DNA from 3 places in the Microbacterium sp. F2 genome. Region 3 is predicted to be linked to each of the others. Evidence: predicted binding sites of a transcription regulator. Region 3 holds the regulator's gene; each other region holds the start of a gene.

Region 1 (7,646 bases), on a different contig from region 3:
CGGCGCGACACGACGGCGGTCTCGGCCGCGATGGTCGCGCTCGTCGCCGCGCGAGCGCTGGCGGCGGGGCGCGAGGTCGGGCCCCGGGACGCGCTGTACCTGCGCTCGCCGGATGTCACCCTCCCCGCCGGACCGAAGAAGGTGGGCGTATGAGCATCCGCCTCGCCACTGCCGACGACCTCGCCGCGATCATGGCGATCGAGCGGGCGTCGTTTCCGACAGACGCGTGGTCGGAGGCGATGATGGCCGGCGAACTCGTGTCGCCGCACGGCTCCTATCTCGTCGTGGAAGAAGCCGGTCGCATCATCGGCTACGGCGGCGTGCGCGCGGTGCGCGGGGCAGCGGATGCCGACATCCAGACCATCGCCCTCGATGCCACCGCGCGCGGTGCTGGGCGCGGACGAAAGCTGCTCGCCGCGCTTCTTGAGCGCGCACGCGAGGCCGGCTCGCGAACCGTGTTCCTTGAGGTGCGCGACGACAACCTGGTCGCCCAGGGCCTGTATCGGCGCGAGGGCTTCATCGAGACCGGGCGCCGCCCGCGGTACTACCAGCCCGACGACGTGGACGCGATCATCATGCAGCTCGACCTGGTCGGCTGGGACGCCGCGCGACGCGGGGCTAGCGGAAACGAGTCCGCGACCGTCGCATCCGCGGGAGTGTGCACGTGAGCGCCACCGAACCGCTCGTCCTCGGAATCGAGACCAGTTGCGACGAGACCGGCATCGGCATCGTGCGCGGGCGCACGCTGCTCTCGAACACGATCGCCTCGAGTATGGACGAACACGCTCGCTACGGCGGGGTCGTTCCCGAGGTGGCCGCGCGAGCCCACCTCGAAGCCCTGCAGCCGGCGATCGAGGCAGCGCTCGCCGAGGCGCAGGTACGGCTCGCCGACATCGACGCTGTGGCGGTGACGTCAGGGCCGGGGCTCGCGGGGGCGCTCATGGTCGGGGTGGGTGCCGCGAAGGCGCTCGCTGTTGCACTCGACAAGCCGCTCTACGCCGTCAACCACCTCGTGGGCCACATCGCCGCCGACCTTCTCGATGCTGACGCGGAGCCGCTGGAGTACCCGACGATCGCGCTGCTGGTCTCGGGTGGGCACACGTCGCTCCTGCTCGTGCGCGATCTCACGAGCGACGTCGAGTTGCTCGGCGAGACCGTGGATGACGCAGCCGGCGAGGCGTTTGACAAAATCGCCCGCATCCTCGGCCTGCCCTACCCGGGAGGACCCGAGATCGATCGGGCCGCGGCATCCGGGTCTGACGGCCTCGGCGGCACGCGCGCCGGAGACCCGAACGCAATCCGTTTCCCGCGGGGGCTCTCGCGCGCGAGCGACATGGCCGAGCACCGCTACGACTTCTCGTTCTCGGGCCTGAAGACCGCCGTCGCACGCTGGGTCGAGCAGCAGGATGCCGCGGGCCAGCCCGTCTCGACAGCCGATGTCGCGGCATCCTTCCGCGAAGCTGTCGTCGACGTGCTCGTGACCAAGGCGCTCGCCGCGTGCGCTGACTACGGCGTGCCGCGGCTGCTGCTGGGCGGCGGGGTCATCGCGAACCGGCGGCTGCGCGAGGTCGCCCTCGAGCGCGCGGAGGCGGCAGGGGTGACCGTGCGGATTCCGCCGCTGTCGCTGTGCACCGATAATGGGGCGATGATCGCGGCGCTCGCCTCGGAACTGATCATGGCCGGGCGTACCCCGTCGACGATGGCCTTCGGTGCCGACTCGACGCTGCCGATCACCGACATCCAGGTCGCGGGGGAGGCGGGATGACTGATCGTTCTCGAGGGTTCTCACGGTTCCCGACGGCGCCGGTCGAGGTGCCGACAACCCTCAGTGGCCCCGACTTGTCGTCGGATCGTCCCGGATGGGAGCCGGATGCTGGACCGGTTGAAGCAACGAGCTTCGACCGCGGGTTCGCCGGTTGGGCCCTCGGGTTCGCGATCGTGGGTCTTGCCGTCTCGCTGTTCGTCGGATGGGGCTTTGTCATCGGGATCGTCGCGATCGTGGCGGGCATCATGGCGCTGCGGCATCCGCGCGACAGCAGGCGCGTCGCGGTGTGGGCGATCGTGCTCGCCGGCGTATCCATCCTCTACAGCGCCGGCTGGCTCCTCTACGCCTGGACCGTGCTGACCTGACCCTGGCCCGAGGCTAGGCATCAGGGGGCCGTCGGAACGCGGTCGGCGAGGATCGCGACGCGGGAACCCGCGATCCTCGTCATGATGAGGGTCGCCGACTCCTCACCTTTCAGCTTGAGACTCTGGCGCAGCGCCGCGGGGTCGACATCCACTCCGCGCTTCTTGATCTCGAGGATGCCGATACCGCGCTCCTTCAGCGCCCGCGCAAGCTTCTTCGTGTCCGCCGGCAGCACCTCGCGCACCCGGAAGCTTTGCACGAACGGACTCGTCACCGCCTCATCACCGGTGAGGTACGCGATCTTCTCCGCCAGCATCCCCGCCCGCAGCGACCTCGCAACCTGTCCGATCAGGCGGGCGCGGATGACTGCCCCATCGGGTTCGTGGATGAACTCCCCGAGCGCGCGCACCGGTTCGTCCTCGCTGTCGGCGGGCGCCGTGAGCTCCGCGGCGTGCTGCCCCCGCAGGAGCAGCGCCGACCGTGTCACGCCCTCGCGCGCGAGCGCGCCCGACCACAGCACGAGCTCGATCGTCGATCCGTCGGCGCTGACCCACTGCGCCTCGTACCCGTCGGGGATGCGGTCGCGGTCGAGTCCCGGGCCGAGCTTGACGCCGCCCGGCATCCGGCCGGTGAGTTCGAACACCCACTCCAGCGACGGTGACCAGTCGTCGGTACGCGCGCGGCCCGTCTCGCCGGCCTCGCGCCGTGCCGGATCAAGCCAGACCGCCTCGACCCCGCTGAGGTCCTGGTCCTCGGCCAGGCCGTGGCGCACGGTGACGTCAGCGCCGAACGGCGCAAGATTCACGGTAGCGAGGGCCGCGGTCACCTCGTCGGCGTCGACGGCGTCGACACGGATGCCGAGGCTTGCCAACGCCAGCGCATCTCCGCCGATCCCGCAGCCGAGATCTGCGACGCGCTCGATCCCCGCGCGGCGGAACCGCCCGGCATGGTGGGCGGCAACCGACAGACGCGTCGCCTGTTCGAGACCGGCGCGAGTGAACAGCATCCGTGCCCCGAAGTCGCCGAACTTCGATCGCGCCCGCTCCCGAAGCCGCGCCTGGGTCACGACAGCCGACACCAGGTCGGGGGAGTGCCCGGCGCCGCGCAGCCGCGAGACGGTGCGCGCCACCTCGTCGCTGGAGGAGACGGGGCCGAGGCTGTTCAGCAGGTCGAGTCCTGCCGGGGTCAGCAGCGCCCGCACCTCGGCGATGTCCATCCATCCACCCTAGGTGCGGGCGCTGCCAACTCCTCAAACCCGCCCACGGAGTGAGGCCCGCGGGCGGGTTCTGCGGCTCTGATGCCCGACTCTTGAGGAGTTACCGACGCATGAGAGCGTCAGCGGGGCCACGTCAGCCGCAGCTACTCACGAGATCCCACGAGGATGCCGATACGCGCTGCAGACTCGTCACGGTGGCATCGCCGAGGCCCAGGTAGTCCTGGGTTCCGATCGCGTAATAGGGGTTGTAGGGGTTGACCCCGTACGACGTGGCGCGGCCCGCTGCCTTGTGGGCGGCGTTGGTGGCGGTGACGCAGTCGCTCGGCGGGACTGTCGGCGTCGGCGTGACTGTCGGGGTCGGCGTCGGCGTGGACGTGGGCGTCGGTGTGGGTGTCGGCTCGCCTGACCGATCGACGCGGCGGTTGTTGTCGAAGAAGAACTCCGTCACGTACGCCGGGTAGTCGATGCTGTTCGCGCTGATGTACGAGCCGCCAGATCCCGCGCCGGCCGGCCAGTTGTGGCCGAGTCCGGTGTTCTGGATGACGGAGACGCGCGGCCCCTCGGCATCCGAGTGAAGCGTTCCCGAGCCCGACGTGTTCGTTCCAGCAAGGCCCGACAGGCCGAAGCTCGAGGTCTGGTCGGCGTCGTAGATGTCGGCCATGATCTGCCCGTTCAGCGTGTTGTACCCGGGCGCAACTGTCGAGTCATTGCTGCCGTAGACGACCGAGGTCAGCTGCGTGTCGAATGACCCGGATGCCGAGCCGGCGAAGCCCGTGCACGTCGATACTCCCTGGTTCTTCGATACCGCGACCGACGAGATCTGACCCGAGGTGGTGCCCACCGTCGGTCCGGCGTTGATGCCGATCCCGGCGAACACGTCAGGCGCGAGGCATCCCATGACCATCGTCTGGCCACCGCCCGAAGAGAGTCCCGACACGTACACCTGGTCGGCGTCGATACCCAGGCTCGCGCGGGCGGTGAGCGTCGAGGCCAGCGAGAGCAGGTTGTCGTCGTGGCGCGACGGGGCGGTGCGCGAGTGGTTCGCGTCGTAGTAGTCCCAGCAGCCGAGGATCACACCGCCGTTCGGGGCATCCGGCAGCGCGACGACCATGCCGTACTCGTCAGCAGTCTGTGCCCAGTTGCCGGCGGACTGCAGGTCGGATGCCTTCTGTACGCATCCGTGGAGCGAGATCATCAGCGCGCGGCCGGCGGGAAGCGCGGCAGCCGTCGTCGGCGTGTATAGCCGCACCGACATCCCGGCGATCGTTTCGGTCGTCCAGGTGCCAGTGCCGCCGGTCGAGCCACCGCCAGATCCGCCGCCGTTGGTGCAGCCCGGCAGGGTCTCGAAACCCGGAGGGCAGGTGATCGCCTGGGCGGCGGGGGCTGCGGCCGCGAGTCCCGCCACCGCCAAGCCGGCCGCCAGGAGCGCGCCGAGTGCGCGCTGTCGAATACGAGAGATCATGCGTCATCCCTTCGTCGGCGCCCCGGCCATCGCCCCGGGCGCCTTCGCGCGGTCGTCCCGGTCGGAGCACGGGCATCCCTCGTCAGTGAGCGGATGCCGAGGTGCGTCATCGCACGGCACTCACGGTAACTGAAAGATGATTCATATACCAGGTTAAGTCGTCGCGCATGGCAGGACTCTCATCGTGCAGGCGCGGCGAAGACGAAGAAGGTGAGAGAGCGTCAGCAGTTCGGCATCTGGATTGGCACTCGCGTTGCGTGAGTGCCAGAGCTTCAATACACTTGCGTTAGCACTCTCGGTGTGAGGTTGCTAACGAGTCTTGGTATCTCAAGGAAAGCAGAGGTAGACCCGTGTCGGTTTCCATCAAGCCGCTCGAGGACCGCATCGTCATCAAGCAGGTCGAGGCCGAGCAGACCACCTCGAGTGGTCTGGTCATCCCCGACACCGCGAAGGAGAAGCCCCAGGAGGGCGAGGTCGTCGCGGTCGGACCCGGTCGTATCGATGACAACGGCAACCGCGTTCCGCTCGACGTCGCCGTCGGTGACCGCGTCATCTACAGCAAGTACGGCGGGACCGAAGTGAAGTTCGGCGCTGACGAGTACCTGGTGCTCTCGGCCCGTGACGTGCTGGCGGTCGTCGTCCGCTGAGTCGACAACTCTTCGACGGGGCTCGGATGCTGTGGCATCCGGGCCCCGTCTCTTGTTGTGGCCGGGGACGGTCCCTCGCCTCGCGGGGCATGGCAGGAATCGGCCGGGATTCGGCCGTCGAGCTCTGTCCGCGCTCGTCGGACGTGCGCCGTGGTGTCGTCGGCGCGCCCTAGTCTGAATAGGTGACGCGCGAATCGAATCCGGGAGACAGGGGTTCCGCGCCAGTGACCGGTGACATTCCGGCATCCGGTGCCGCCGAGATCGCCGGGTCGGATGCCGCGCAGCTGGCCCAGGAAGCACCGGCGGATGCCGCGCGCGAGAGGCTCGTCGGTGGCGTCTTCGCGTTTTCGGCCTATTTCCTCTGGGGCTTCCTGCCGCTCTACTTCATCCTGCTCGCCCCGATCACCGGGTGGGAGTTGGTGGGATGGCGGATCCTGCTCTCCCTCGTCTTCTGCATCTTCCTGCTCACCGTCATGCGCGCGTGGCGTCCGTTCCTCGCGATCGTGCGTCAGCCGCGCCTGCTCGGCTGGACGGCGCTGGCGGGAGCTGTCATCTACGTCAACTGGCAGGTGTTCATCCTCGCGACCCTGTCGGGTCACGTCATCGAGACGAGCCTCGGCTACTTCATCAACCCGATCGCCACGGTGTTGCTCGGTGTCATCGTGCTGCGCGAGCGGTTGCGTGTGACGCAGTGGATCGCCATCGCGATCGCAGGCATCGCTGTGATCGTCACGATCGTCGGCTATAACTCGGTGCCGTGGGTAGCTCTCACGCTCGCGGCATCCTTCAGCGTCTATGGCCTGATCAAGAAGCGCATCGGGCCGTCGGTGGATGCCGTCAGCGGCCTCACCCTCGAGTCGGCGTGGCTCACACCGCTCGCGATCGTGCTGCTGGTGGTCACGTCACTGACGAGCGGTCTCACGGTCGGCGCGTACGGGGTCTGGCATGTCGTGCTGGTGAGCCTCGCGGGCGCCGCGACGGCCGTGCCGTTGCTGCTGTTCGCCGCCGGAGCGCGGCGTGTGCCGCTCACCGTCGTCGGACTGCTGCAGTTCATAGCGCCGATCATGCAGTTCATCACCGGGGCGTGGATCCTCGGTGAGCCGATGCCGCCCGAGCGGTGGATCGGCTTCGGTCTCGTGTGGGTAGCGCTCGCGGTGCTGACTGTCGACTCGGTCGTCTTCGCGCGACGCGCGCGCGGCGTCAGCGACGTCGCCGAATACAGCTGACTCGGCTGGCGCCAGCGTGCGCTGAGGCCCGGCGTCAGCGCACGAAGCGGGCGATGGCTGCCGAGGCTTCGCGGATCTTCTCCTCGGCCTGCTCGTCGCCCTGCCGCGCGGCATCCACGACACAGTGACGCAAGTGGTCCTCGAGAAGCCCGAGCGCGACAGACTCCAGCGCGGCAGTGGTCGCGCTGATCTGCGTGAGGATGTCGATGCAGTACTTCTCGTCCTCCACCATCGAACGGATGCCGCGAGCCTGTCCTTCGATGCGCTTGAGCCGGTTCAGGTATCGCTGCTTGTCGCCGATGTACCCGTGGTGCGCCTCCGGCTCGTGAGCACCGTGCTCGTCATCCGTCGCTCCGCCCTCGTGCGGGGTGGTCTCGAGAGTGTCGCTCATCGCGGGCTCCGTTCTTTCGTGCGTGTGCGTGACGGGGCGACTGCCGGGTCGATGCTCTGGAAGCGGCGCAGTCGCAGGCTGTTGCCGACGACGAAGACGCTGGATGCCGCCATTGCCGCCCCGGCGATCATGGGGTTCAGGAGCCCCAGGGCAGCCAGCGGAATCGCCGCGACGTTGTACGCGAACGCCCAGAAGAGGTTCCCACGGATCGTCCGCAGCGTCGCCCGCGACAGCCGGATGGCGTCGACCGCGCCCAGGAGGTCTCCGCGCACCAGCGTCAGGTCGGATGCCTCGATGGCGGCATCCGTGCCCGTGCCCATCGCGATGCCAAGGTCTGCCTGCGCGAGCGCTGCAGCGTCATTGACGCCATCGCCGACCATCGCCACGACCCGGCCGCCTGCCTGAAGCGCCTCGATCTGTGCGGCCTTCTCGGCCGGCAGCACACCGGCGATCACCTCGCGGATGCCGACCTCGTCGCCCACCCGACGCGCCACGGCCTCGTGGTCGCCGGTCAGCAGGATCGGCTCCAGCCCGAGCGCGCGCAGCCGGGCGACGGCCTCCCTGCTCGAGGGCTTC
Region 2 (7,646 bases), on a different contig from region 3:
ACGCGGTGAAGCCGTTCGCGCGACAAACGCTCGAAGCGCTCGCCGACGAGCAGTCCGCGGCTGCCGACCGTGCCCGCGCCGACTGGCGCCGTGCGTGGGGGAAACAGTCAGATCCGAGCGGGACTCACGATTATCGTGGGCGTGACTCCCGGAATCTGAGGCGGCGCGCCCGACAGTACACGGGGGTCGCCAAGCAACTCCGTGAGCGGGCAACCGACGACGCGGCACTCGAGCAGCTGATCGAGCAGGCACGCGATGCCGCGTGGGGCGATGTCGAATCAAACCTTGAGCGACGCCTGATCGTCGAGGCGATGCGGCCGGATCTCGACCCCGATTATGCGTCGATGCGTGCTGCACGCATGCAATCGATCAGGCTCATCGACCTGCCTCGCCTCTCCTCTCACCAGCGCCGACTGAGCACCTCACAGGGGTCTGCACCCATGATCGATGTCGACGACTCCGGTCCGGTTCCCGATGGTGGGAGCCCCGAGGGCGAGTGAACCGCGGCGAAGCCGCCGACGATTCGCCGTGCGGGGCACTCGTGGGGTAATCTGGACGCTGGTTTGCTCGCAGAAACGCGCGGACCATGCGCCCGTAGCTCAATGGATAGAGCATCTGACTACGGATCAGAAGGTTGGGGGTTCGAGTCCCTCCGGGCGCGCACTGTGTTGAGACAGTGATGAGGTCCCTGAGCCCTGTGGCTCGGGGACCTTTTCGTTTCAGCGCGCGCTCACCGTGCGAAAGTCAGCGTTGCCCATAGACGAGTCGGGGGTGTTCTGCGACCGCGCGGAGTTGCGGTACCGGTTGCAGTACGAGGTGTGACAGAGGTAGCTGCCGCCGCGAAGGATGCGGGAGCTGCCGTTTTCGGGGCCGCGGGGATCGGCGTCCGTCGAGCGTGCGTAGTAGCCGGGATCGAACCAATCCGCACACCACTCCCAGACGTTGCCGACGGGCTGCCACAGGCCGTAGCCGTTCGGCTCAAAGGTGCGCACCGGGGCCGTCGTGAGGAAGCCGTCGTCGAGCGTGTTGACGCGGGGGAACGGACCCTGCCAGATATTGACGCGCCACATGCCATCGGCTTCCGGCTCCTCATCACCCCACGGGTACTTCTTCCCGTCGAGGCCGCCGCGGGCCGCATACTCCCACTCCGCTTCGGTGGGTAGACGCCTCCCCGCCCACGCGCAGTATGCCATCGCGTCGTTCCAGGAGACGTGGACGACGGGGTGATCGCCGAGCTCGTCGACCGACGAATTCGCGCCGCCCGGATGCCGCCAGTCGGCCCCACGAACTCCGAACCACCAGGGGGTTGCGGTGGGCTGCCCCATGATGTCGCTCTCGGGAGCCTGCAGCGCCAGGTGGAAGACGGCGGAGAACCCGAAGGTTTCGGCCTCCGTGAGATAGCCGGTGTCATCGACGAATCGCGCGAAATCGTCGTTCGTGACGCTCGTCGTGTCGATCTCGAACGCGCTGATCGAGACCTCGTGGCGCGGGGTCTCACCATCGCCGAGATTGGCGTCGCCCGACGAATCGCCCATCACGAAGCTGCCCGTGGGGATCTGCGCCTGGGGGATGCGGTGACGCGTACCCGAGGCGGAGGGGATCGCGGAGGCGGTGACCGGTGCCGTGCCGAGGGTCAGGAACTGCGATCGTCCCGGTGCGCCGCACGCGCACTCGGGTCCACATCCGCCCGCGGGTTCTGAGTCGGTGTCCATACGATCCTCCTCCAGCAGGCTACTGCGGCAAGCAGACGCGCACGCTCGATAGGGTTGTCTCACTCTCACCGGGAAGAGCGAGGAAGCGGATGCCTGGTCCGATGCCCCTGGACGGTGTCGTCGTCGCCGACCTCAGTCGCGTGCTCGCAGGTCCGCTGGCGGCATCCACGCTCGCCGACCTCGGTGCCGACGTGATCAAGGTGGAGCGCGCCGCATCGGGCGACGTCACTCGGCAGTGGGGTCCGCCATGGACAGGCAACTCCTCGTCGTACTTCGAGTCGGCAAATCGGGGAAAGCGCTCCATCGCGCTCGACTTCACTGACCCCGCCGATCTCGATCTTGCACGCCGACTCGTGTCGCGTGCCGATGTCGTCATCGAGAACTTTCTGCCCGACACTCTCGACCGGTTCGGGCTCGGCTACGAGAGTGTGCGTGCGCTCAACCCCGCCGTCGTCTATGCCTCGATCACGGGGTTCGGGAGTCAGGCCGGTGCCCGCGACGCGGGATACGACTTCCTCGTTCAGGCTGTGGGTGGGCTCATGGACATCACGGGCCCGCCAGGCTCCCCATCCAAGGTCGGTGTCGCTATCGTCGATGTGCTGACGGCGAAGGACGCCACTGTCGCCATCCTCGCCGCCCTTCACGAACGTGCCCGCAGCGGGCTCGGGCAACACGTCGAGGTCGCGCTCCTCTCGAGTCTGCTGGCAGCGCTCGTGAACCAAGGCTCGGGGTTTCTTGCGACCGGCAGCTCCCCGCGCTCGCTCGGCAATCGGCATCCATCGATCGCGCCGTACGAGGCGCTCGACACTGGCGAGGGAGTGCTTGCGCTCGCCGTGGGAAACGACGCGCAGTTCGCGAGGCTGTGCGAGATCGTCGGTGCCCCGGACCTTGCGGCTGATCCCCGCTTCGTCACGAATGCGCAGCGCGTCGCCCACCGGGATGAGCTGGCGGCAGCCCTCGAAGCTCGGCTGCACAGCGACACCGCGTCGTCGTGGGCGGCGCGTCTGATGGATGCCGGTGTGCCGGCGGGCACGATCGGCAGCGTCGCCGACGGCTTCGCCCTGGCAGAACGGCTCGGTCTCGAGCCCCGAGTTCCGGTCGCTGGCGGCACGGATCAGATCAGGTCTCCGCTGCGGTTCGAGCGGACGCCGATCGGCCGGTACGTGCGCCCGCCGCGGCTCGACGAGCACGGCGACGAGATTCGCCGGTGGCTTGCCGCCGACCCCGATCCGATCGGTCACGCGAGTGACCTGCCCGAAGGAGAAGCCCGTGGCAACCATGGATGACGTGATCGACATCGCCGGCATCGATGCTCTGCTCAGCGACGACGAGCGCGCAACCCGCGACGCCGTGCGCGCGTTCGTCGAACGGCGCGTGAGCCCGTTCGTGGCGGACTGGTTCGAGCGCGGCGAGATCGACGATCTGCGCGGGCTCGCGAACGACCTCGGGCAGCTGGGGGTACTCGGCATGCACCTCGAGGGGTACGGGTGTGCCGGAATGTCGGCCACCGAGTATGGCCTGGCATGCCTCGAGCTCGAAGCCGCCGATTCCGGCATCCGTTCGCTCGTGTCGGTGCAGGGGTCGCTGGCGATGTACGCGATCTGGCGCTGGGGGAGTGAGGAACACAAGCAGCGCTGGCTTCCCGGTATGGCTGCCGGTGACCTGATCGGATGCTTCGGTCTGACCGAACCGGATGCCGGCTCCGACCCCGCGAGCATGCGAACGCGAGCTCGCCGCGATGGCGAGGACTGGGTGCTCGAGGGCCGCAAGATGTGGATCACGAACGGGTCGGTCGCCGATGTCGCGATCGTCTGGGCGAACACCGATGGTGGCATCCGGGGGTTTGTCGTTCCGACGGACTCGGCGGGATTCTCGGCTCCCCAGATCCACCACAAGCTGTCGCTTCGGGCATCCGTGACCTCGGAACTCGTGCTCGACGCGGTGCGCCTGCCCGCGGATGCCGTGCTCCCCGAGGTGGTCGGGCTTCGCGGTCCGCTCAGCTGCCTCAACGAGGCGCGATACGGCATCACCTGGGGCGCGCTCGGTGCCGCGCGGTCGGCGCTGATCGCCGCGCTCACCTACGCGGGGGAGCGGATGCAGTTCGGCAAACCGATCGCGGCGTTTCAGCTCACGCAGCAGAAACTCGTCGACGCCGTCGTCGAGTATGAGAAGGGACTGCTGCTCGCGCTCCACCTCGCGCGTCGCAAGGATGCCGGCACGCTGACCCCGCAGCAGGTGAGCCTCGGCAAACTCAACAATGTGCGGGAGGCGCTGGAGATCTGCCGCACCGCCCGCACGATCCTTGGCGCAAACGGGATCTCACTCGAGTACCCCGTCATCCGGCACGCCGCGAACCTCGAGTCGGTTCTGACGTACGAGGGCACTGTCGAGATGCACACGCTCGTCCTCGGCCAGGCGATCACCGGCATCCCCGCCTTCCGCTGAGCGCAGGGATCCTGTTCGCCGAGAGCGAGTCATTTGCGCGCTCAGACAGCTGGCACTCGCATGTCGAGAGTGCTAATCTGAACTCAGTTGAGTCGAGGTGACTCAACTTCTAGAACTCGGTCGGATGCCGAATCCGACCCCGCTCATAAAGGAGACGAGATGGCAACCTATGACCCGCTCCGCGAGATGGAGCGATTCGCGAACGCACTCTTCGACGGCAACCGCCGCGGACCGCGTCAGATGCCGATGGACCTCTACCGTGACGGCGACCACTACGTGCTCTCCGCCGACCTTCCGGGGATCGACCCCGGTTCGGTCGACGTGGATGTCGACGGCCAGCTGCTCACGATCCGCGCCGAGCGCACGCTCACCTCGCAGGAGGGCGTCAAGTGGATCACGCGTGAGCGTGAGGCCGGCAGCTTCCTGCGCCAGCTGAGCCTCGGCCAGGGCGTCGACACCGAGGGCATCGCTGCCAGCTACGCGCACGGCGTGCTGACGGTCACGATTCCGGTGAGCCCCAAGGCCAAGCCGCGCAAGATCGACATCGCAACCGAGGCTCCGGCGACGATCACGGTCGACGAGTCCCACAGCGAGATCCAGGAGGCCGGCGCCAGCGCCTGACCTACTCTCCAGAAGCCCCCGGCCCGACAACGGACCGGGGGCTTCTGCGTGCTCGCGCGTGCGGCGGGATGAATAGTCCCCCGCCTCTAGGCTGGAGTGCGTGTCGACGACGACTCGTTTTTCCAGACAAGACTCTCGCAGTGAGATCACGGCTCCGGTCGAACTCACCCTTCCCGATGGGCGCCTGAACCCCGCCGCGGTCGGCTGGGCACGCTCCCCACTCATCCGGACTGACGGGATCGGGCCGCGACGGTCCTGGGGGCGCAACAAGCGGTGGGAGTACTGGAACATCATGACGCCGCGGTTCATCGTGGGCGTCACGGTGTCGTCCATCGACTACGCCGCGGTGCACGAGGTCTGGGTGTTCGATCGTGAGTCGAACGAGGCCGTCCATCGCGCGGCCACTGTCGTCCCCGCACGCGGCGTGAGCCTGCCCGGGTCGCTGGGACAGGGACCCGTTACGGCACGCGCCAAGGATCTTCGGATCGAGATCACCGAGGAGACAGGCGGCGTCCGGATGCGCGTCGAGGTCCCCCGCGCGTCCGTCGCTGTTTTCGCCGACAAGCCCGCCGGAAACGAGAGTCTCGCCGTCGTTGTGCCGTGGACCGACCGTCGATTTCAGTACACGGTCAAGGATGTCGCGCGTTGCGCGACCGGCACGATCGCCATCGACGGCGAGGTCTACGACCTGCCGGCGGGGGAGTCGTGGGCGGTGCTCGACCACGGTCGCGGGCGATGGCCCTACGACATCACCTGGAACTGGGGTGCGGGGTCTGGCCGCTACCGGGGCAGCGTGATCGGGATCCAGGTCGGCGGAAAGTGGACCGACGGCACCGGCGCCACCGAGAACGCGTTCTTCGTCGATGGACGGATGCACAAGATCCACGACGACGTGACGTGGGACTACGACCAGGCAGACTTTCTGAGCCCGTGGTCGGTGTGCGGCGGCGGTCTGGACGCGCGATTCGTCCCCTTCTATGACCGTGTTGCGCGAACGAACCTCGGCATCATTGCGGCGGCGACCGACCAGTGCTTCGGCGTGTGGTCAGGAACCTTCACGACGGCGAACGGCGAGGTCATCCCGTTCGAGGGCATCGAGGGATGGGCCGAGCACGTCCACAACCGGTGGTAGCAGACCAACTCGGGCCCGGATGCTGGCGTCAGCAGTCTGATGGGCGCGACTGACGGAGCTTGGCGGTCAGCGTGCGGAGCTGCTCGAGTTCGATGTCGCTCAGGGTCGACATCCGTTCTGCGATGGCCCTGCCGTGGGCCGAGGCTACCTTGCGGAACAGGCTCGCGCCCCGATCTGTTGCGGTGACCACTGCCCCGCGGCCATCGTCAGGATCTGAGCACTTTGTCAGCAGCCCCGAGGCGACCATGCGGTCGACGAGCCGCGAGACGCTCGGCTGGCTGATCAGCATGTTGGACGTCACATCCCGCAGGCGTGCCGACATCCCGGGCGCCCGGGTGACGGTGAGCAGGACGTCGTACTCGCCCTGCGTCAGTTCGCCGACCACGAAGTCGCCGCTGATCTCGGCGAGCACTTCGTGTTGTGCGCGAAACAGGCTCTCCCACGCGTCGATCGCCAGCCGCCGGTCCGTCATGCACACCAGAGTACGACCACGGCGGCGCCCCTAGGCTGATCTCATGTCAGCCCGGATCCTGTTGCACCGGACCGTCGGCGCCGTCGCGACGCTCGCCATCGCGCTGGTCGCGATCGTCGCGTGCTCGGTGAGTGTGTCGTTCGGTGATGAAGCCGCGGCGGTGTCCACCGACGTCGACGACTTCGTTTTCGAGAGCCTGGATGCCGACTACACGCTCGGCCGCGCCGAAGACGGCACCAGCACGATGACCGTCGTCGAGACGTTCGTCGCGATCTTCCCCGAGTACGACCAGAACCGGGGGATGCGCCGCATCCTGCCCGACTCGTACCTGGGCGCACCGCTGCACACCCAGCTCGTGTCGATCACCGACGCCGACGGGAACCCGAGGCCTGCCGAGGTCGTGAGCGAGGACGGCGCTTACGTGATGACCTCGCGCGCTGACGATTACGTCCACGGTGCGCAGACCTACGTCTTCACGTACACGCTCGACAACGTCGCCCGCTTCTTCGATGACACCGGGGTGGATGAGCTGTACTGGAACGTCAACGGTGTCGACTGGGTTCAGCCCTTTGGGTCGGTCTCGGCGACGCTGCACGTTCCGACCGAACTTGCCGCCGCCCTCACGGGGGCGCAGTCCTGCTACGTCGGTGCTGCAGGCGCTACCGACCAGTGCTCGATCGCCTCGACGACGGATGCCGACGGCGGGGTGACAGTCACGGCATCCGCCACTGACCTGCACTCGTACGAGACGATGACGATCTCCGTCGCCTTTCACCCCGACACCTTCACGTCGTTCGACAGCTCCTACCTCGCCTCGCCGTTCGGGTGGCTGCAGGCTCTCGCCTTTCTCGGCGTCATCGGGTCGCTCGTGTGGGCGATCGTGTTCCGGGTCAGGATGCTGCGCGACGAGCCCGGCCGGCCGACGATCATCGCCGAGTACGCGCCGCCGCCGCGGATCGATGCGCTTGAGAGCGCGGTACTGCTCGGCAAGACGACGAAGGCGATCCCCGCCGAGGTGCTCGAGCAGGCGGTGGTCGGCAGCATCCGGATCGAGGAAGCCGGCCGCAAGCTCTTCGGTGGCCTGAAGCTCAAGGCGGTGCTGATGGATCCGGCCCGCGCCGACGGTGACGGACTCCTGCTGCTGCAGGGGCTGTTCCCCACCATGGCGCCCGGAGACGAGTACGAGTTCGGGTCGAGCGACACACGACTCTCGTCGGCCGCGCGCCGCATCATCAAGGCGGCGGAGCGAGAACTCGACACGCGC
Region 3 (7,646 bases):
CCTTCTGCGAGGTCGCCGCCGAGCACGTGGGCATGCACGTGGAAGACTGTCTGCCCCGCGCCAGACCCGGTGTTGAACACCAGTCGGAAATCACCGCTGCCGTGCTCTGCAGCGGCATCCTTGGCCACGGCCACCATCTCGGCGAGCAACGCAGGATCACCCGCGGCAAGCTCGGTGACATCGCGGTATTCGGCGGTCTTGGGAATCACAAGCAGGTGCAGCGGCGCCTGCGGAGCGATATCGCGGATGACGAACACGTTCTCGGTCTCGCTGAGGATCTCTGCGGGAATCTCGCCACGCAGGATACGAGTGAAGACGGAGGGCTCGGTCATGCTCTCAGTCTACCGACGGCCTCTCCCACGGGCCCAGCTACCGCCGGTACAGTCACCACCGGCCGAGGCTGGCGCTGAGCACCGCGATCGCTGCGGGACCTGCCGTCGAGGTACGCAGGACGTGGTCACCCAAGCGCACGAGCGTCGCGCCGGCAGCTTCGAGTGAGTTCAACTCGCCGGCGTCGATCCCACCTTCAGGTCCGACGACCAGGGCGATGTCGCGACCGTCGGTCTGCTCGGGCTTCCACTCGGTCAGGCGTACCGTCGCTGTCGGCTCGAGCACGAGCATCCGGGTCGTCGCTGCCCGCGCGCACAACTGCACCGTCGTCACCGGCGCGCCGACCTCGGGAAGCCACGCGCGGTGCGCCTGCTTGCCCGCTTCTCGTGCGATCTGGCGCCAGCGGGCGACGCCCTTCTCACGCTTGGCCGCGTCCCAGCGCGACACGCTGCGGGCAGCCTGCCAGGGCGTGATGACATCCGCGCCCAGTTCCGTCGACGCTTGGACCGCCAGTTCGTCGCGGTCGCCTTTCGCGAGCGCCTGGACGAGTTCGATCCGCACGGATGGGCGGGGTAGGTCCTCCCGGTTCGTGACACGCACGACGACCTCGCGCGCCGCGACTGCCTCGCACGTGCCTTCGATCCACACGCCGGCGCCGTCACCGAGCGTCACGGTCTCCCCCACACGGACCCGACGTACCGTGGCTGCGTGATGCGCCTCAGCACCAGTGAGGGTCACGGTCTGGCCGGTCTCGGCGTCCAGTCGTTCGTCGACGACGAAGTGAAGCGGCACGATCAGCCGTTCCGGAACCGATCGCGCAACTTCGAGAACAGACCCTGATGGAATTCAGCCAGGTGGGGCGCAGGTGCCTTCGTCCGCTTGGCGAACTCCTCGATGAGAGCCCGTTCCTTGGCGTCGAGCTTCGTCGGTGTGACCACATGAACACCCACGCGCAGATCACCGCGTGAATTGCCACGCAGCGGTGTGATGCCTCGACCCTTGATGGTCAGCACGTCGCCTGATTGAACACCGGGACGCACCTCGAGGTCCACCGGTCCGTCCAGGCCCTCGATCGTCGTGGCCGCGCCGAGAACGGCATCCGGCATCGAGACTTCGAGGGTTGCGAGCAGGTCGTCACCTTCGCGGCTGAACACCGGATGCGTCGCGACAGAGACCTCGATGTACAGGTCGCCCCGCGTGCCGCCGCCCGGTCCGACTTCACCCGATCCGGGAAGTTGTAGGCGCAGGCCCGTGTCAACACCGGCCGGAATGTCGATCGACACAGTGCGACGAGCCCGAACGCGACCCTGCCCCTGACACGTCGCGCACGGATAGGGGATCGTCGTGCCGTACCCCTGACATGTGCCGCACGGCTGGGAGGTGACGACGTTGCCAAGGAGGCTTCGTACGGTGCGCTGGATGTGGCCCGTGCCATGGCAGATATCGCAGCGAACCGGCGTCGTTCCGGGTTGCGTACAGGAACCATTGCAGGTCTCGCACATGACGGCGGTGTCGACGTCGATGTCGCGATGGACACCGAAAACGACATCCTTCAGGTCGAGGTCGACGCGAACCAGCGCATCCTGGCCCCGCTCTTTGCGAGACCGCGGGCGCCCGCCGCGAGCAGCGCCCCCTCCCCCGAAGAAGCTCTCGAAGATGTCGCTGAAGCCACCGAAGTCGCCGGCTCCGCCGAAACCACCGTTCTGGCCGCCGCCCATGTCGTAGCGCTGGCGCTGCTGCGGGTCACTGAGCACGTCGTAGGCATGCGTGACGAGTTTGAACCGCTCGGCAGCGTCCTCCCCCGGGTTCACATCCGGGTGAAGCTCTCGGGCCAGGCGGCGATATGCCTTCTTGATCTCTTCGGGCGACGCGTCTCGCGACACGCCAAGGACCTCGTAGTGGTCAGCCACGGTCACCTTTCTGCATCCCGCGTGTTGTCGCGGGCAGTTCGTACGGGCTCATCGGCCCTTTTCGTCCTCGGCGAGCAGCCCCGTGAGGTAGCGCGCTACTGCACGTACCGCCGCGAGGTTGCTGGGATAGTCCATTCGAGTCGGGCCCATCAGCCCGACGCGTGCCCGCGCGCCCGTCGCATCGTAGTCACTTGCGATGACGGATGCCTCCGACAGCCCGAACGCCTCGTTCTCACGTCCGATGCTGGCTGCGAGCCCGTTGTCATCGGCGACCATCTCCCCCATCAGGCGAAGGATCGTCACCTGCTCTTCGATCGCCTCCAGAAGCGGGTAGATGCTTCCGCGGAAGTCGCTCTCGCGACGCGCGAGATTTGCCGCGCCAGCCATCACGAGCCGATCCTGACGGAACTCGTCAAGCTCCTCCTGCACGACTCGAAGGATCTCGGTGACCGCCGACTGGTGGGCGGTGCGCACGTCACTGTCTGCTTGCTCCTCGACGCGCTTCGCCCCCTGACGGACGCTGCGGCCGACAAGCAGTGTCGACACCTCGGCGCGAACGCGCGCGAGATCTGACTCGTCGAGGGCCACGGTCAGAAGCGCGAGGCGTTGTGACACACGTCCCGTATCGGTGACGACGATGACAAGCACCCGGGTGGGCTCAAGTGCCACGAGCTCAACGTGCGTGATGGTCGCCTTGGCAAACGAGGGATACTGCACGATGGCCACCTGGCCGGTGAGCTGTGTGAGTGCCCGCACCGTTCGCGCCAGAGCGTCATCCAGGTCTCCGGGCCCCTGCAGGAAGCTCGCGATGGCTGCGCGCTGGGCCGGTGAAAGGGGCCGGATCTCGGCGAGGTGGTCGACGAAGACGCGGTAGCCCTTGTCGGTCGGGACGCGCCCCGACGAGGTATGGGGTGCCGCGATGAGTTCTTCGTCTTCGAGAAGCGCCATGTCGTTGCGGATCGTGGCCGCTGATACGCCGAACGCGTGACGCTCGACGATGGCCTTGCTTCCGACGGGCTCGCGGGTATCGACGTAGTCCTGCACGATAGCCCGCAGGACCTGAAGCCCACGCTCGCTGACCATGTCGCCTCCTTCCGCATCCGGCGTCGGCCGTTACAGCGGCTCGACGTGGCACTGGCACTCACATCCTCAGAGTGCCAATTCTAGCGGATGCCTCTCCCCCACGCCCTGGATCACGCGGTCAGCGCGCGGACTACCGCGTCAGCCAGCAGTCGCCCGGCACGAGTGAGCACAAGGGTCCCCCGCACCGCCTCGCGACCGTCGACGAGTCCATCCGCGACGAGACCGGCAACGGCTTGTCGGCTCTGCCATGCCAGCTGCGAAACCGGCAGACCCTCCACCGTACGCACCCGCAGCATCACGCGCTCGAGCAGTCGCGCCTCCTCATCGGGGACCTCCAAGCCCGCCCCCGGTGAATCGCCGGCAGCGAGCCGCTGCGCGTAGGCAGCAGGATGCCTGACATTCCAGAACCGCACGCCTCCGACGTGGCTGTGGGCGCCAGGACCGAAACCCCACCAGTCGTGGCCGTGCCAGTACGCAAGGTTGTGCCGCGAACGGTCGGCGGGGGTCCTCGCCCAGTTGGACACCTCGTACCAGTCGTAGCCGGCCTCCTCGAACGCTGTGTCAGCGTGCTCGTACATGGCAGCCTGCAGATCGTCGTCGGGTGTGGCGAGTTCTCCGCGTCGGATGCGGCGCTCCAGCGCAGTGCCCTCTTCGACGATCAGCGCATATGCCGAGATGTGGTCAGTCTCCAGCGCAAGGGCGGCCTCGACGCTGCGTCGCCAGTGATCGAGGGTCTCGTCTGGCGCGCCGTAGATGAGGTCGACACTTACTGCCAGACCACTGTCTCGTGCGGCGCGCACCGCCGTCGCAACGTTTTCGGGTCGGTGCGTCCGGTCGAGCGTCCGAAGCACCTCCGGCACCGCTGACTGCATCCCGATCGACAACCTCGTGACTCCCGCACCGGCCAGTTCCTCGGTGACCTCAGGTGTGACAGTGTCGGGGTTCGCCTCCACGGTGACCTCGGCATCCGGCTCGAGCCCGAAGCGATCCCGCAGGCTTACCAGAATGACTGCGAGGTCGCGGGCAGGAAGCAGCGTCGGCGTTCCCCCGCCGAAGAACACCGTGCTCAGTGGCCTCGGATGGGCAGAAAGGACGCCCGACGCGAGGTCGATCTCTCGAAGCAGCGTCCCCGCATAGTCCTCGCGGCGCGCGCCACGCAACTCCTCGGCCGTGTAGGTGTTGAAGTCGCAGTAGCCGCAGCGGACGCGGCAGAACGGAATATGGACGTATGCAGACAGCGGGGCGGTGGGGTCGATGACCGCCCCGGGAAGCGATCCGTCGCGCGGAACGGGATCGCCGAGGGGAAGCGCTGCGCCCATCAGGGAGCGAACAGCGGCGATACCGCCGTCAGGTAGGCCCGGAAGAGCCGTCGCCGCCGCCCGCGGACGAAGCGCGGTACCAGCCGGTACAGCGTCGATACGGGACGGTCAAATGCGCGCACGGTGAACCAGACCTCGTCGTTATCGCGCCACTCGACCAGGAACAGCTCCTCGCCGCTGACGACAGAGCCGCCCACGGTGCCGAGCGCATAAGCCGTGCGCCGGGGTTCTTCGACGGCCAGAATGACGCGCAGTTCGGCATCCGCGCGGTAGCCGCTGAGCCGGCCGGTGACATGCACTGTAGCGCCGGCGCTGACATACGGAGTGCCCTCGGCGTCGAAACGCTGCTCGGCGTCGCGTCGCGACGGCGCTATCGGCGCGCCATCCGAGTCGTACGCGACGCCGGCGTAGCCGGACCCGGATGCCGGACGGATGTCGGCCAACGACAACCCGGCCCCGCGCAGCGGCGCCCATGACAAGAGCGACTCGGTCGCCGACTCGAATCGTGCCTGACCGCTACCGATCCGCCAGGACTCCTCGGCGGGGACGCTCTTCTCCGGCGGGTACTGCATGAGGTCGGTAGCCTGTGTGGCCCCGACTGCTGCATAGTCGACGGTCTCGTCCCGGAAGGTTCCGCGGCGCATGGCGATCAGACTACTTGTCTTTACCCTCGACGTCCCCCGAGAGCGCTGCGATGAACGCCTCCTGGGGGACCTCGACGCGACCGACCATCTTCATGCGCTTCTTGCCCTCTTTCTGCTTTTCGAGCAGCTTGCGCTTGCGGGTGATGTCACCGCCATAGCACTTGGCCAGCACGTCCTTACGGATCGCGCGGATGTTCTCGCGGGCGATGATCCGCGCCCCGATGGCGGCCTGGATGGGCACTTCGAACTGCTGGCGCGGGATGAGCTTGCGGAGGCGCTCAGTCATCATCGTGCCGTACCCATACGCCTTGTCGCGGTGGACGATGGAGCTGAAGGCATCCACCTTCTCACCCTGCAAGAGGATGTCGACCTTCACGAGATCGGCGGTCTGCGACCCAGCCGGCTCGTAGTCCAGGCTCGCGTAACCCTGCGTCTTGGACTTGAGCTGATCGAAGAAGTCGAAGACGATCTCACCGAGCGGCATGTTGTAGCGCAGCTCTACGCGGTCCTCGCTCAGGTAGTCCATACCGAGCAGCGACCCGCGTCGGGACTGGCACAGCTCCATGACCGTACCCACATAATCCTTGGGCAACAGGATGCCGACCTTCACCACTGGTTCCGACACCTCGGCAACCCGACCGTCGGGGTATTCACTGGGGTTGGTGACGGTGACAGTCTCTCCGGTGTCGGTTGTGACCGTGTAGGTCACCGACGGCGCGGTGGTGATCAGGTCGAGGTCGAACTCGCGCGAGAGTCGCTCAGTGATGATTTCCAGGTGCAGGAGCCCGAGGAACCCGCAGCGGAAGCCGAAGCCCAGCGCAACCGAGGTCTCGGGTTCGTACTGCAGTGAGGCATCCGAGAGCTTGAGCTTGTCGAGCGCTTCGCGCAGATCGGCGTAATCGCTGCCGTCGATCGGGTAGATGCCCGAGAAGACCATGGGCTTGGGGTCGGTGTAGCCCGGAAGGGCATCGGATGCCGGCTTGCGCTGGTTCGTGATCGTGTCGCCGACCTTCGACTGGCGCACGTCCTTCACGCCGGTGATCAGATACCCCACTTCGCCGACGCCGAGGCCCTTGGTCGGGGTCGGTTCGGGACTGGAGACTCCGATCTCCAGAAGATCGTGCGTTGCCCGGGTCGACATCATCTGGATGCGCTCGCGCGGTTCGAGCTTGCCGTCCACCATCCGCACGTAGGTCACGACGCCGCGGTAGGCGTCGTAGACGGAGTCGAAAATCATTGCGCGGGCCGGCGCGTCAGCGTCACCGGTGGGGGCTGGGATCTCAGCGACGATTCTGTCGAGAAGCTCCTCCACGCCCTGCCCGGTCTTGCCACTGACTCGCAGCACATCGGCCGGATCGCCGCCGATGAGGCTCGCGAGTTCAGCCGCGTACTTCTCGGGGTCCGCGGCGGGTAGATCGATCTTGTTGAGCACCGGGATGATGTGCAGGTCGTTCTCGAGCGCCAGGTAGAGATTCGCAAGCGTCTGCGCTTCGATCCCCTGCGCGGCATCCACGAGCAGGACCGCGCCTTCGCACGCCGCGAGCGAGCGCGACACCTCGTAGGTGAAGTCCACGTGACCAGGAGTGTCGATCATGTTGAGGGCGAAGGTGCCGGCATCCGTCTGCCAGGGCATCCGCACCGCCTGGCTCTTGATGGTGATTCCGCGCTCGCGCTCGATGTCCATGCGGTCGAGGTACTGCGCACGCATGTCGCGATCAGAGACGACGCCCGTGATCTGCAGCATGCGGTCGGCCAGGGTGGACTTGCCGTGGTCGATGTGCGCGATGATGCAGAAGTTGCGGATCTGCGCGGGCGGCGTAGCTGCCGGCTGCAGCGGCGTAGAGGCACGGGGGGACATATCCGCACGATTCTACCGGCGTGCGCACTGTCGCATCCCCCTTGCCTCACGGCGACGGCGGGCTACTCTACCGACATGGCGGTCGCGGTGGTTCTCGTTCACGGCATCCGCACCTCCCGCACGATGTGGCGGGCGCAAGAGCAGTACCTGACCGAACGCGGTAACCCCGTGACAGCCGTCGACCTCCCCGGGCACGGGTCGCGGATGAACGAGACGTTCTTGCTCGACGGTGCGTTCGCAACGATCGATGAGGCCGTGCGCCGTGCCGCGGAGGAACACGGCACCGTCCTGCTGGTCGCCCACTCGATGGGCGGACTGCTCTCGATCGAGTACGCCGGGCAAGAGGATGCCCCTCCGATCGCCGGCCTGATTGCCGCATCATGCACGGCCATTCCGCGCGGTGCCGCACTGCAGACCTATCGACTTCTCGCCCGCGGGTTCGACTCGCTCCCGAACCGCGGAGCGTGGCTCAGTGAACGGGTGCTGGATGCCACGCTGCCAC

The links. The regulator HrcA, encoded in region 3, represses chaperone genes, less so after heat shock. The targets are predictions, from matches to a motif close to TTNGCACTCGNNNNNNNCGAGTGCNAA.
Region 1: groES (co-chaperone GroES) is a predicted target of HrcA. The motif match lies at 5,048-5,074, and genes of this name have one in related genera.
Region 2: ACQVDU_RS08830 (Hsp20/alpha crystallin family protein) is a predicted target of HrcA. The motif match lies at 4,207-4,233, and genes of this name have one in related genera.

Annotation. Positions count from the first base shown of each region.
Region 1 covers NZ_JBNVBV010000002.1:80,408-88,053, reverse strand. Annotated here, with positions in the region: gene tsaB (tRNA (adenosine(37)-N6)-threonylcarbamoyltransferase complex dimerization subunit type 1 TsaB) at 1-153, shown strand, start outside; gene rimI (ribosomal protein S18-alanine N-acetyltransferase) at 150-668, shown strand; gene tsaD (tRNA (adenosine(37)-N6)-threonylcarbamoyltransferase complex transferase subunit TsaD) at 665-1,765, shown strand; gene ACQVDU_RS05435 (hypothetical protein) at 1,762-2,130, shown strand; gene ACQVDU_RS05430 (class I SAM-dependent methyltransferase) at 2,151-3,344, opposite strand; gene ACQVDU_RS05425 (extracellular catalytic domain type 1 short-chain-length polyhydroxyalkanoate depolymerase) at 3,478-4,806, opposite strand; gene groES (co-chaperone GroES) at 5,157-5,453, shown strand; gene rarD (EamA family transporter RarD) at 5,714-6,679, shown strand; gene ACQVDU_RS05410 (metal-sensitive transcriptional regulator) at 6,714-7,070, opposite strand; gene ACQVDU_RS05405 (heavy metal translocating P-type ATPase) at 7,067-7,646, opposite strand, start outside.
Region 2 covers NZ_JBNVBV010000003.1:228,018-235,663, forward strand. Annotated here, with positions in the region: gene ACQVDU_RS08805 (asparagine synthase) at 1-500, shown strand, start outside; tRNA gene ACQVDU_RS08810 (tRNA-Arg) at 589-661, shown strand; gene ACQVDU_RS08815 (formylglycine-generating enzyme family protein) at 720-1,712, opposite strand; gene ACQVDU_RS08820 (CaiB/BaiF CoA transferase family protein) at 1,802-2,998, shown strand; gene ACQVDU_RS08825 (acyl-CoA dehydrogenase family protein) at 2,991-4,157, shown strand; gene ACQVDU_RS08830 (Hsp20/alpha crystallin family protein) at 4,317-4,778, shown strand; gene ACQVDU_RS08835 (DUF2804 domain-containing protein) at 4,879-5,910, shown strand; gene ACQVDU_RS08840 (MarR family winged helix-turn-helix transcriptional regulator) at 5,939-6,382, opposite strand; gene ACQVDU_RS08845 (DUF2207 domain-containing protein) at 6,426-7,646, shown strand, end outside.
Region 3 covers NZ_JBNVBV010000001.1:654,362-662,007, reverse strand. Annotated here, with positions in the region: gene ACQVDU_RS03315 (HIT domain-containing protein) at 1-332, opposite strand, end outside; gene ACQVDU_RS03310 (16S rRNA (uracil(1498)-N(3))-methyltransferase) at 385-1,122, opposite strand; gene dnaJ (molecular chaperone DnaJ) at 1,125-2,240, opposite strand; gene hrcA (heat-inducible transcriptional repressor HrcA) at 2,289-3,323, opposite strand; gene hemW (radical SAM family heme chaperone HemW) at 3,434-4,642, opposite strand; gene ACQVDU_RS03290 (DUF1990 family protein) at 4,642-5,286, opposite strand; gene lepA (translation elongation factor 4) at 5,297-7,144, opposite strand; gene ACQVDU_RS03280 (alpha/beta fold hydrolase) at 7,220-7,646, shown strand, end outside.